4 regions of the Streptomyces sp. NPDC093600 genome follow, and region 4 is predicted to be linked to each of the others. Evidence: riboswitches for the same ligand, from Rfam matches in the RefSeq annotation. Region 4 holds a riboswitch; each other region holds the start of a gene.

Region 1 (2,936 bases), on a different contig from region 4:
CGCCTACCTGGTCGCCGGGCACCTCTTCGCCGGCTTCCTCTATCTGCTCTTCGTGCTCGGCGGACAGAACCAGTAGCCGCGCCGATCGGCCGGGCTACGCCTCGCTGACGAGGCGCTCGCGCAGCCGCTCACGGGTCTCGGGGGCGAGCCCGAGGCCCTGCGTGAGGTAGTTCTCGGCCGTGCCCCAGGTCTGCTCCATCGTCTCGAACGCGGCCCGGAGGTACTCCACGCGCGCGTCGAAGAGCGGGCCGAGCAGCTCCATCACCTCCGGCGCCATGGCGTCCGCGTCGGTGGCGCTGCGGCGGATCTTGTAGCGGCGGTGGGGGTCGTTCGACTTGATGTAGTCCGCCTCGATCGCCTCGCGCTCGACGCCCACCGCGAGCAGCGAGATCGCTATGGACAGACCCGCGCGGTCCTTGCCGGCCGCGCAGTGCATCAGGGCGGGAACGCTGTCCTCGGCCATCGCGTGCAGGACGCGGCTGTGCTCCGCCGTACGCTCGACGATCATCTTGCGGTACGACTCGGCCATGCGGTCGGCCGCCTTGCCGTCGCCGAGCGCGCCGCGCAGCTGCTCCAGGTTGCCCCCGCTGACCAGCTTCCAGAACTCCTTGCCGTCGGCCGGGTCATTGAGCGGAATGTTCACATTTCGTACACCCGGCAGCTCGATGTCCGCGCCCTCCACCTTCCGGTCCGCCGCGTTGCGGAAGTCGAAGACGGTGTGCAGCCCGAGGGTGGACAGGAAGGCCGCGTCCTCCTCCGTGGCGTGCGCGAGGTGGCCGCTGCGGAAGAGGCGCCCGAACCGCACCGACCCGCCGTCCACGGTCGGCAGGCCGCCCACGTCCCTGAAGTTTCGGACCCCGGTCAGCTCGGGTTCGGTCGACGGGACCTGCGGCAGCTGCTGCGTCACGAGTGCTCCTGAGTGTTGGCGGACTTCGACGATACGAGATCGGTTCCTGGGGCAATCATTCCGGGTGGCGGCCCGCTCGCACACCCCTGAGGCGGTAACGAGCGTTCTGTCCGAATTGGGGCGTTAGGGATAACGCGCCCTGATTGCTGGGGAGATGGGTTCCGGGGCGTGAGCAGCGTCATAACCGTGACGGACCGTGCCTGATCGTCTTCCGCAATAGCCCTGGCAGAAAAGGGAATCGAGGCTCCGTCATCGCGGAGGGTGACCGGAATTCCGGTTGAATTTCACGGCGGGGAATGCGAGATGAATGCGACGGCTTGTTCACGCCGACCCCGCTCGTCTACGGTCACCGTCAATCCGGTCGGACCGCCGAATCCTGCCACCGTCCGGAATCCGCACCCACCCACGTATGGCAGGAGCGGGGGACCCAGGTAGTACGCCGAACCGGCTCGTGCCGGCCCGGCTCGGGGTGAAGCCGCGTGAGAACGCGGCCGGACATCTCCAGTCCGAACCCGACAGCTCACCTCGCAGGCGACGGAGAGGAATTCGCCATGCCCGCGAAGGGTAAGCACCGCCGTCCCAAGGTCAATCCGATCACGCGCGGATTCGTCGCCGCCGGCACGGGTGGCGCCGTCGTCGCCCTGCCGCTCCTCGGCGCGACCGGAGCCCACGCCGCCGAGAAGTCCGCTCCCGCCGTGATGCCCGAGCAGGCCGTCGCCGCCGCCGCGAAGGCCCCGGCCGCCGCGCCCGCCGCCGCCAAGGCCAAGCCGAAGACGTACTCCGTCGTCGCCGGCGACTATCTGTCCAAGATCGCCGCCGAGCACCACCTGGCCGGCGGCTGGAAGAAGCTGTACGAGGACAACCGCCAGGTCGTCGGCGAGAACCCCTCGCTGATCTTCCCCGGGATGAAGCTCACCCTCGGCGCCAAGTCCACGGCCAAGGCGCCCGCGCCCAAGGCCGAGGCTCCGAAGGCCGCGCCCAAGGCCGCCACCCCCAAGGCGAAGGCGGCTCCGAAGGCCGGGAAGTCCACCTCCGAGTCGGCGGAGTCGCGCAGTTCCCGCAGCAGCGAGCGCGCCGCCGTGGAGTCGAAGCCGGCGTCGCAGCCCTCCTCCGGCTGGGTCGCCCCGGTGAGCGGCGGCGTCTCCACGCCGTACCGCGCCTCCGGTTCGATGTGGTCCTCCGGCTACCACACCGGTGTCGACTTCATGGCCTCCTCCGGCACCTCCGTCAAGGCCGTCGGCGCGGGCACCGTGTACTCCGCCGGCTGGAGCGGTTCGTACGGCAACGAGGTCGTCATCCAGCACGCGGACGGCACCTACTCGCAGTACGCGCACCTCTCCTCCCTCTCCGTCTCCGCCGGCCAGTCCGTCAACGGCGGCGACCAGATCGGCCTGTCCGGTTCCACCGGCAACTCCAGCGGTCCGCACCTGCACTTCGAGATCCGCACCGGCCCGAGCTACGGCTCGGACATCGACCCGCTGGCGTACCTGCGCCAGAAGGGCGTCGGCATCTGACGCGTCGTCGCCCGACGCGCGATCGGCACGCATCCCGGGCCCGGCACCTTCGTGCCGGGCCCTCGGTGTATTCCGGCTTGGTGCAATCTTGACCGGTGGTGTATCTCACCTATCGTCAACCCCTCCTTACGGTCGCGTAGGTCACACCCATAAGGGAAAGATGTGCTCCCGTGGCAGACGATTCGAGATCAAGAGACATGGACGTATTCGGGTCGTACGCGGCGATCGGTGACAGCTTCACCGAGGGCGTCGGAGATCCCGGACCCGACGGGACGTATGTGGGATGGGCGGACCGTTTCGCGGTGCTGCTCGCCGACCGGCTGCCGGAGCACGACGCGTTCCGTTACGCCAATCTGGCCGTACGCGGCCGCCTCCTCGACCAGATCGTGGAGGAGCAGGTCCCCCGCGCCAAGGAACTCGCCCCCGACCTGGTGACCTTCTGCGCGGGCGGCAACGACATCATCCGCCCCGGCAGCGACCCGGACGACGTCGCCGAGCGCTTCGAGCGCGCCGTC
Region 2 (2,936 bases), on a different contig from region 4:
GTTCGCCGCCGGCGGCACGGAGTGGGACACCTGCGCCCCGATCGCCGGCCTGACGAACGACGGCACCGCCCCCGAGGTCGACCCCGGGCCGGCCCTCGTGCCGGAGGAGCCCACGGGCCCGGTCGAGGAGTCGAACCGCACCACGGGCCTTCCGATCGCCCCGACGGCCACCGAGGCTGCCCCGACGGCTCCCGAGGTCCTCCCGACCGCCCCGACGGCCCCCGGGACCGTCCCGGCCACTCCCGCCGCCCCCACCGCGCCCGCGACGCCGGACGCCTCGACGGGCGCCGTCACGCCGTCCCCCACCGCCCCCGGGGCATCGGTCACGCCGTCCGCGCCGGCCGCCCCCGGCACCGGCAAGCACCGTGGCGACGCCGCTCCCGAAGAGACGGGCATTGCGGACAGCAGCGGAGAAACCGGTCGCCACGCCTCGCCGTCCGCGGGGACTGACGGAGTGACAGGTGAGGTGACCGCCGGTACGGGTGCGGAGAATACGGACACTCAGGGCACTGCGGACGAATACACCGTCAAGCCCGGAGACAATCTCGCCGAGATCGCTCAGGAGAACGAGCTCCCCGGCGGCTGGACCGCCCTCTATGACGCCAACCGCCGGACGGTGGGCGGCGATCCGGATCTCATCCTCCCTGGTCAGAGCCTCGACCTGACGCCCGAAACCGCCCCTGCGCAGGGCTAGTTCGGCAGCTTATGTCCGGTTCTGGCCAAGTGAGACATGGGTCTCTTTGTCGCGACCGGCGTGTTCCGTCCGCAAACTTTGCTTCCGTCACCTCTCACCTGCGCAAACGCTGTTCGGTACAGGGCAAGTAAGGGCGATTTCTCCCCTATAGACGTCTTTGAACTTCGCGGGGGTCTGTGTCTACGGTCGTGACCGCTCGCCACCGCGGGCCCCGTCGACCGAAACGCCGAATCCTGCCGTCGGTTGATGGGAACAGTCGTCGCGCAAGCGCCGTAGGCAGGAGCGGGGGACCCAAGGTAAGCGCCGGTTCCCGGCCGTCGAGACAGACGGACGGAAGGCCGGCTTGGGGTGGAGCCGCGTGCTGGTCACGCGGCCGGACAACTCACTTGGTCCGAACCCGACAGCTCACCTCGCAGGCGTCGGTGAGGAGAAATCGCATGCTGCTTTCCGGTAAGGGCAAGCACCGCCGTGCTTCCAAGGCCACCCGCGCCGTCGCACTCGTCGGCGTCGCCGGTGTCGCCGTCGCCGCCCCGCTGATGACCGCCGGGTCCGCCTCGGCCGCCACCGCCTCCGAGTGGGACGCCGTCGCCCAGTGCGAGTCCGGCGGCAACTGGTCCATCAACACGGGCAACGGCTACTACGGCGGCCTGCAGTTCTCGGCCTCCACCTGGGCCGCCTACGGCGGTACCGCGTACGCCTCCACCGCCGACAAGGCCTCCAAGTCGCAGCAGATAGCGGTCGCCGAGAAGGTCCTGGCCGGCCAGGGCAAGGGTGCCTGGCCGAGCTGCGGCGTGGGCCTCTCCAGCGCCGCGTACAACGGCGGCTCCGCCGAGCAGGCCGCCCCCGCGCAGCAGGAGCGTCAGGCCGAGCAGCCGACGACCCGCAGCGAGTCGCGCACCGCGCCGAAGGCCGCGCCCAAGAAGGCCGAGTCGAAGAAGACCGTCACCACCCCGACCGGCAAGAAGGTCGCGAAGGGTGACGGCGAGTACAAGGTCGTGACCGGCGACACGCTGAGCAAGATCGCCGCCGCGCACGACGTCAAGGGCGGCTGGGCGAAGCTCTTCGAGCTCAACAAGGACATCGTCGACGACGCCGACCTGATCTACCCGGGCCAGCAGCTCCACCTGAAGTGAGTCAGGCGGCCCGCGTGAGTCCGGCGGCTCACACGGGTCCCGGGGGGCGTCTCGCCCCCACGACCCTCCCGCGGTGACCACCCCGGTCCGGCGCGCCCTTCCCCCGTGCGCGCCGGACCGGGGTTCCGCGCGTTCGAGCCCCGCCCGCCAAGGCTCCCGCCTCGTTACCGTCCAGTAGTTCTGAGGTCGTTCGTCCATAGATGCATGCCCTTGGGTCCTTTTTCGTCCCAGCGGGCGGGCGCCCGGCTGGCTGGAGGCCGGGAGCCGGTTAGGCTCTTGTCGCAAGGCCAAAGAGACCCTGCACCGCATGCGTCACATCTAGCTTCACATCCCAGAAGGAGATGCTCGTGCCGTCCATCGACGTCGTCGTAGCCCGGGAAATCCTGGACTCCCGAGGCAACCCCACGGTCGAGGTCGAGGTCGGCCTCGACGACGGCAGCACCGGCCGTGCTGCTGTTCCGTCCGGTGCCTCCACCGGTGCGTTCGAGGCCCTCGAGCTCCGCGACGGTGACCCGAACCGCTACCAGGGCAAGGGTGTCGAGAAGGCCGTCCTCGCCGTCATCGAGCAGATCGGCCCGGAGCTCGTCGGCTACGACGCCACCGAGCAGCGCCTGATCGACCAGGCGATGTTCGACCTGGACGCCACCCCGGACAAGTCCTCGCTCGGCGCCAACGCCATCCTCGGCGTCTCCCTCGCCGTCGCGCACGCCGCCTCCGAGGCGTCCGACCTGCCGCTCTTCCGCTACCTCGGCGGCCCGAACGCGCACCTGCTGCCCGTTCCGATGATGAACATCCTGAACGGCGGCTCGCACGCCGACTCCAACGTGGACATCCAGGAGTTCATGATCGCCCCGATCGGCGCGGAGTCCTTCTCCGAGGCCCTGCGCTGGGGCACCGAGGTCTACCACACCCTCAAGTCCGTCCTGAAGACCAAGGGCCTGTCCACCGGCCTCGGTGACGAGGGCGGCTTCGCCCCGAACCTGGACTCCAACCGCGCCGCGCTCGACCTCATCGTCGAGGCCATCAAGCAGGCCGGCTACGTCCCGGGCAAGGACATCGCGCTGGCGCTCGACTGCGCCGCCTCCGAGTTCTACAAGGACGGCTCGTAC
Region 3 (2,936 bases), on a different contig from region 4:
CCAGGAGGCGGCGAACGCCTTGACGTCCTCGCCGACGACGTCGCGTGGTGCGCGTCCGGCCGCCTCCGCGTCCTGGAGGTGGGCGGAGAGCTCGGCGAGCATGTCGCGGACGGCGGCGTCGTCGAGGCCGCGGTACTCCCAGTTGCTGCGGCAGACGGCGAGTATCTGCTCAGTTGTCATGCGGTGTCTCCCCCGTGGGTTCGTCGGTGTCGGTGAGGACGCGGCCGGCCTGCGCGGCGAAGGTGCGCCAGACGGTCCGGCCCCGGTCGAGTTCGGTGCGGCCCGCCCCGGTCAGCCGGTAGTACTTCCGGGGTGCGCCGCCGCTGGACGACGGCGCGCGGAACGACTCGACGAGTCCGGCCCGCTCCATCCGGGACAGCAGTGGATAGATGCTGCCCTCGCTGACCAGCTCCAGCCCGCTGTCCGTGAGCGCCTCGACGAACTCGAAGCCGTATCGGGGCCGTTCGGCGATCAGGGCGAGCAGGCAGAGGTCGAGCACTCCGCGCAGAAGCTGGCTGCGCCGCTGGTCACCGGCGCCCGGCGGCTCCTTTGTCATGCGGTGCATGATAGGCACCACTACCTTGCATCGCAAGGTAGTGGTCGCACAGGGGGTAATAAACCATCAAAAGGGACACCGAGGGGCGTTATTCATTTTTCTTTCGATTCTCCCCAGCGTGGCCGATTTCCAGTTAAGGGCGATATTCGTTACCGGGTGACGTGAATCACGGCCGGACGAGGCAACCGTTTCGGCCCCGGCCCTCGGCCTGCCCGCCAAAGGGAGTTCGGCGCGCTCGGGCCCGGTAGTGAGGGCGGCGTCACACACGGCCGCCGTATTCGGGAATTCCCGAGGACCCGGAGACTTGTTTTCGGCTCCATTTCTCGCCTACGGTCATCTGCATTCGGACGGATCGCCGAATCCTGCCACCGTCCGAAAGACCGCCTATTCACCCGTCGGCAGGAGCGGGGGACCCACTTTTCTCTCCGGTTCGGAAAAAATCCGGATCGGATCGGGGTGAAGTCGCACGCGTGCGGCCGGGCATCTCCAGCCCGAACCCGACAGCTCACCCCGCAGGCGCCGGAGAGGAACTCGTCATGCCCGCACACGGTAAGCACCGGCGCCCCAAGTCACGCCCTCTGACCCGGGGCATCGCCCTCGCGAGTACGGGCGGCGCCGCACTGGCCCTGCCCCTGGTCGCGACCGCCGCCGCCCACGCCGCTCCCGCCACGGCGGCCGGCGCCCCCACCGGAATCACCGCGGAGAAGGCCGCCGCGAGGACCGTCGAAAAGATCAACGAAACGCTTCCCGCAGCGCCCCGAACCGCCGCCCAGAAGTACACGGTGGCGCGCGGTGACTCCCTTTCCGTGATCGCTGAGGAGCAGGGCGTTCCGGGCGGCTGGAAAGTCCTGTACCGCATCAACCGCAGCGCCGTGGGTGACAACCCGTCACTTATTCACCCTGGTCTCGAACTGACGATTCGCAAGCAGTCGGCGACCGCGCCCGAGGCGCAGCCGAAGACGAAGGCGAAGGCCAAGGCGAAGGCCGAGGTGGAGCCCAAGAAGGCCGCGACGTCCGCCACCGACCGCGCCAGCCGTTCCCAGGAGCGCGGCGCCGCCCCCGGCCAGGCTCCGGCCGCCGCTCCGGCCGCCCCCGCGGCCGCCAAGCAGTACACCAACGACCTCGACGGCTGGATCCGGGAGTCGCTGGACGTCATGGCCCGGTACGGCATCCCCGGCACGTACGACGGCATCCACCGCAACATCATGCGCGAGTCCTCGGGCAACCCGCAGGCGATCAACCTCTGGGACTCCAACGCCGCCAAGGGCACTCCCTCGAAGGGCCTGCTCCAGGTGATCGAGCCGACCTTCCTCGCCTACCACGTGCCCGGTACGTCGATGGACCTCTTCGACCCGGTCGCCAACATCACCGCCGCGTGCAACTACGCCGCCGACCGCTACGGCTCCATCGACAACGTCAACGGCCCCTACTGATCCGGCGCCACCCAGGGGGCTCCGGGCCGTCGGCCCGGAGCCCCTTCAGCGTGCGATGTCCGCCTTCGGACCCATGACGACGACCGGTTCCTTCCGCGGATCCAGGGCGCGCAGGAGTCGCGGCATGACCTCGCGGGGAAGCGAGACGCACGCCTGGGTGGGCCCGCCGTGGTCCACGTGGATCCATACACCTCCGCCCCGCCCGAGTCCGAGGGGCCGCTTCTTGTTGAGCGGGGTCGTACCGGGGACGCGGTTGTAGTCGATGGCGATCACGTAGTCGAAGGAGCCTTCCAGCGGCTCTCCGGCGAAGCCGGTGCCGTCGAGCGCGAACTCCTCGTCCTGGTCGTACGGCAGCAGTGTGCCCGGGTCGGGCAGTCGCCCGCCGGCGTCCCCGATGCGGAACACGCCGATCGGGGTGCGCAGATCGTCCGCCACATGGTGGGTGGTCCAGCCGCGCAGCGCGTTGTGCGCGGACCACGGTCCCGCCACGCGACGCCACTGCTTTCGTTCGTCGCGTTCGTAGAGCACGGCGGTGGCCCGGTTGGTGTCCGCGGTCTCTCCGACGACGACGAGGGCCTGACCGGTGCCGTCGGGAACCCGCGCGCGGGTGAGCGGGCCCACTCCCGGGATGCGGTCGGCCGAGGACGGTGTTCGCAGGGGGGCCGGGCGGTCGTGGGGTGCGGCGTCTCGTTGGCCGGGCGGTCCCGCCGCTCCCGTGATGGGCGGCAGGGGTGGTGTCTTCGTGCAGGCGGCGAGGAGCAGCGCTGCGCACAGGGTGCTCATCAGCGCTCGGGCGGCGGCCTTGCGGACGGGCATGGGACAGCATCCTCCGAGGTTGGGGGAAGCAACGCAGCGATCCGTACCCGATCCGCGTCCCACTCTGTCCCCCGGCCCGCACACTCACCCGTCCAGGGCACGCGACCGGCCGATGCCCCGGTGGCGGCGGC
Region 4 (2,936 bases):
ACCGAGCGCACCAGCTCCGGGATCCGGACCCTCGATCCGTACTCCAAGCTGCTCCAGGAGCGGATCGTCTTCCTCGGCACACCGATCGACGAGACGTCGGCCAACGACGTGATCGCACAGCTGCTGCACCTGGAGTACGCCGCCCCGGACCGGGACATCTCGCTCTACATCAACTCCCCCGGCGGCTCGCTCAGCTCCTTGTCCGCCATCTACGACACGATGCAGGTGATCACCTGCGACGTGGCGACCACCTGCCTCGGGCAGGCCGCCTCCACGGCCGCCGTCCTGCTCGCGGCGGGAGCCCCGGGCAAGCGGCTCGCCCTGCCCGGAGCCCGGATCGTGCTCCAGCAGCCAGCAATGGCCGAGCCGTTGCACGGGCAGCCCAGCGATCTCGACATCCAGGCGCGGGAATTGCTGCGCCTGCGCGCGATGGTGGCCGGGATGCTGGCCACCCACACCGGGCGGAGCCGTGAGCGGATCGACGCCGACATCGACCGGACCACCGTTCTCGACGCGCCGGCCGCCACGGCGTACGGCCTGGTGGACCACGTGATCCAGAACCGGGACGCGAAGCGCGGCGCGGGTCCCGTCAGGTTCCCCGGCGCACCGGCCAGTTGACATTCCCGCGTGTCGTGTCGAGGTCCACTCGGAGCACCGGCGCCGTGAAATCCCTCCCTCGTTCGGCGTAGTCGACGAATCGACTTATGGGAGGGGTGAGTTGCAGGACAGGTGCACACATCTGGCGGAATCGGCTGTTCCAGCCCTGGTACGGGGCCCGTCGACCAAACCTCTGAAGATCACGAAACCTTCTTGTCCACTCGAACGGATCAGTCGTGAGGAGCCTCACATATCGCCGTTTCAGCTCGGTTTTCGACCAGTGTTTGGGTCAAGATCCGTGACGACGACAAGCCCCCGCCACCGCGGCGGGGCGGTCCGGGCGGACGCCGAGTCCTGCCGCTGTCCCGGACGTCTGGTCGACAGGAGTGGATCGGCAGGAGTGGAGGACCCGAGCAGCACGGGACGACCGAGCAGGTGGGCCGTCCCTCGGGGTGAAGCCGCAGCCGCGGCCGGGCATCTTCGTCCTGCCCGAACCCGACAGGTCATCCTTCACAGGCGGCTGACGAAGGGTTGCGCATGACTGCGCAGATTCATGTCCCGTCCCTGCTGTCCCGGGCCGGAGCCGTCTCGGCTCTCACCCTCGCCGCCGTCGGCGGCACGCTGCTGGCGCCGGGCGGCGCACCGGAGGCCCAGGCCGCGACCGCACACGCCGACAAGGCGCTGCGCATCGCCGCCGCCAAGAAGGGATCGCCTTACAAGTACGGAGCGACCGGGCCGAGCAGGTTCGACTGCTCGGGGCTCACGCTCTACTCGTACAAGAAGGCGGGCAAGTCGCTGCCCCGTACCGCGCAGCAGCAGTACAACAAGACCCGGCACATCTCCGCCTCCAGCAGGCAGCGGGGCGACCTGGTGTTCTTCCACTCCGGCGGAAGGGTCTACCACGTGGGCATCTACGCCGGTGGCAACAAGATCTGGCACTCCCCCAAGACCGGCTCCTGGGTGAAGCTCGACAAGATCTGGTCCTCGAAGATCTACTACGGCCGGGTCCGCTGACGGGCCCGGCATTGACCGGAACGAGAGGCCCTAGACCAGGGAAGCCTTCCAGGGCAGCGTGATCCAGACGGTCTTGCCGCCGTCGGCGGTCGGGGTGACCGCGAGCCGGCCACCCGCCTCGGCCGCGAGGAAGCGGATGATCACCATCCCCCGGCCGTTGTCCTGCTGCACGGCCGCCGGCAGCCGCCGGGGCCGGCGCGGATGGCTGTCGGTGACGCCGACGCACAGCCGCTCCTCGCGCTCCAGGCGGACGTCGACGGTGAAGGTGGGCGACTGGCCGAAGGTGTGCTGGACGGCGTTGGTGGCCAGTTCCGAGACGATCAGCCGGACGGTGTCGGCGGTGGCGCTGCCGTCCGGGAGGCCCCACTCGCCGAGAACGTCGGCGACATATCTTCGTGCGGCGGACACCGAGGCGGGATCGCTCGGCAGAGTGACGGTTGCTTCCTGATGGTCTGCCATGGCGACGCTGTCCCTTTCCCACCGGGGCCCCGCCCCGGATTGCGCTCGCCGTCAGAGTGCCACCGGACGTACCGCCATGGGTGTCGATCCCCCAAGATATGCCGATATCTGTCCCCCGATGCGGTGAACTCCGGCGAGGCGCAACCTTTTTGAGGCGGCTCTCCCCTAAGGCATATCGGGCCGGTCCGCGGGACACTCCCTAGGAGCCTGCCGGGGCGGTGCGGACGATCGTCGCCACCGCCTCGGCGATCTGGGTGTCGCTGAGATCCGCGCGGGCCGTGAGCCGCAGCCGGGAGATGCCGTCCGGCACCGAAGGGGGCCGGAAGCAGCCCACCGCCAGGCCCTCCGCCCGGCAGTCCGCCGCCCACCTCAGCGCCGCCTCCGGCGAGGGGGCGCGCACCGAGACCACGGCCGCGTCCGGGCGTACGGCGGTCAGCCCGCCGTCGGTCAGGAGCCGGTACAAGGTCGTGGCCACCCTCCTCGCCCGCTCCGCGAGCCCGGGCTCGCCGTGGATCAGGCGCAGGCTCGCGAGTGCGGCGCCCACGGCCGCCGGGGCGAGCCCGGTGTCGAAGATGAACGTCCGGGCCGCGTTGACCAGGTGCTCGATGACCCGCGCGGGGCCGAGGACGGCGCCGCCCTGGCTGCCGAGGGACTTGGAGAGGGTCAGGGTGGCGACGACGTCCTCGTCACCGGCGAGACCCGCGGCGTGCAGGGCGCCCCGGCCCCCCTCCCCGAGGACGCCCAGGCCGTGGGCGTCGTCGACGACGAGCGCGGCGCCGTGGTCCCGGCAGGCCCGGGCCAGTTCGGCCAGCGGGGCCTTGTCGCCGTCCACCGAGAAGACCGAGTCGGTGACGGCGAGGGCCCGC

What was found. A riboswitch is a leader RNA that binds a small molecule or an ion and turns the genes downstream of it on or off. The one in region 4 is predicted to bind cyclic di-AMP.
Region 1: it holds a riboswitch for cyclic di-AMP, as region 4 does, so the genes downstream of both, ACIRB4_RS16290 (peptidoglycan DD-metalloendopeptidase family protein) here and ACIRB4_RS16850 (C40 family peptidase) in region 4, are expected to answer to the same signal.
Region 2: it holds a riboswitch for cyclic di-AMP, as region 4 does, so the genes downstream of both, ACIRB4_RS21440 (transglycosylase family protein) here and ACIRB4_RS16850 (C40 family peptidase) in region 4, are expected to answer to the same signal.
Region 3: it holds a riboswitch for cyclic di-AMP, as region 4 does, so the genes downstream of both, ACIRB4_RS23720 (transglycosylase SLT domain-containing protein) here and ACIRB4_RS16850 (C40 family peptidase) in region 4, are expected to answer to the same signal.

The regions. Positions count from the first base shown of each region.
Region 1 is NZ_JBIWIU010000005.1:333,425-336,360, forward strand. Features, by position in the region: gene ACIRB4_RS16280 (DUF6126 family protein) at 1-76, shown strand, start outside; gene ACIRB4_RS16285 (tyrosine-protein phosphatase) at 95-907, opposite strand; cyclic di-AMP (ydaO/yuaA leader) riboswitch at 1,298-1,454, shown strand; gene ACIRB4_RS16290 (peptidoglycan DD-metalloendopeptidase family protein) at 1,459-2,421, shown strand; gene ACIRB4_RS16295 (SGNH/GDSL hydrolase family protein) at 2,592-2,936, shown strand, end outside.
Region 2 is NZ_JBIWIU010000008.1:285,421-288,356, forward strand. Features, by position in the region: gene ACIRB4_RS21435 (transglycosylase family protein) at 1-694, shown strand, start outside; cyclic di-AMP (ydaO/yuaA leader) riboswitch at 909-1,128, shown strand; gene ACIRB4_RS21440 (transglycosylase family protein) at 1,132-1,827, shown strand; gene eno (phosphopyruvate hydratase) at 2,169-2,936, shown strand, end outside.
Region 3 is NZ_JBIWIU010000010.1:98,112-101,047, reverse strand. Features, by position in the region: gene ACIRB4_RS23730 (hypothetical protein) at 1-180, opposite strand, end outside; gene ACIRB4_RS23725 (PadR family transcriptional regulator) at 170-556, opposite strand; cyclic di-AMP (ydaO/yuaA leader) riboswitch at 928-1,088, shown strand; gene ACIRB4_RS23720 (transglycosylase SLT domain-containing protein) at 1,093-1,989, shown strand; gene ACIRB4_RS23715 (hypothetical protein) at 2,035-2,805, opposite strand.
Region 4 is NZ_JBIWIU010000006.1:42,262-45,197, reverse strand. Features, by position in the region: gene ACIRB4_RS16855 (ATP-dependent Clp protease proteolytic subunit) at 1-618, shown strand, start outside; cyclic di-AMP (ydaO/yuaA leader) riboswitch at 933-1,131, shown strand; gene ACIRB4_RS16850 (C40 family peptidase) at 1,135-1,611, shown strand; gene ACIRB4_RS16845 (ATP-binding protein) at 1,642-2,070, opposite strand; gene ACIRB4_RS16840 (8-amino-7-oxononanoate synthase) at 2,270-2,936, opposite strand, start outside.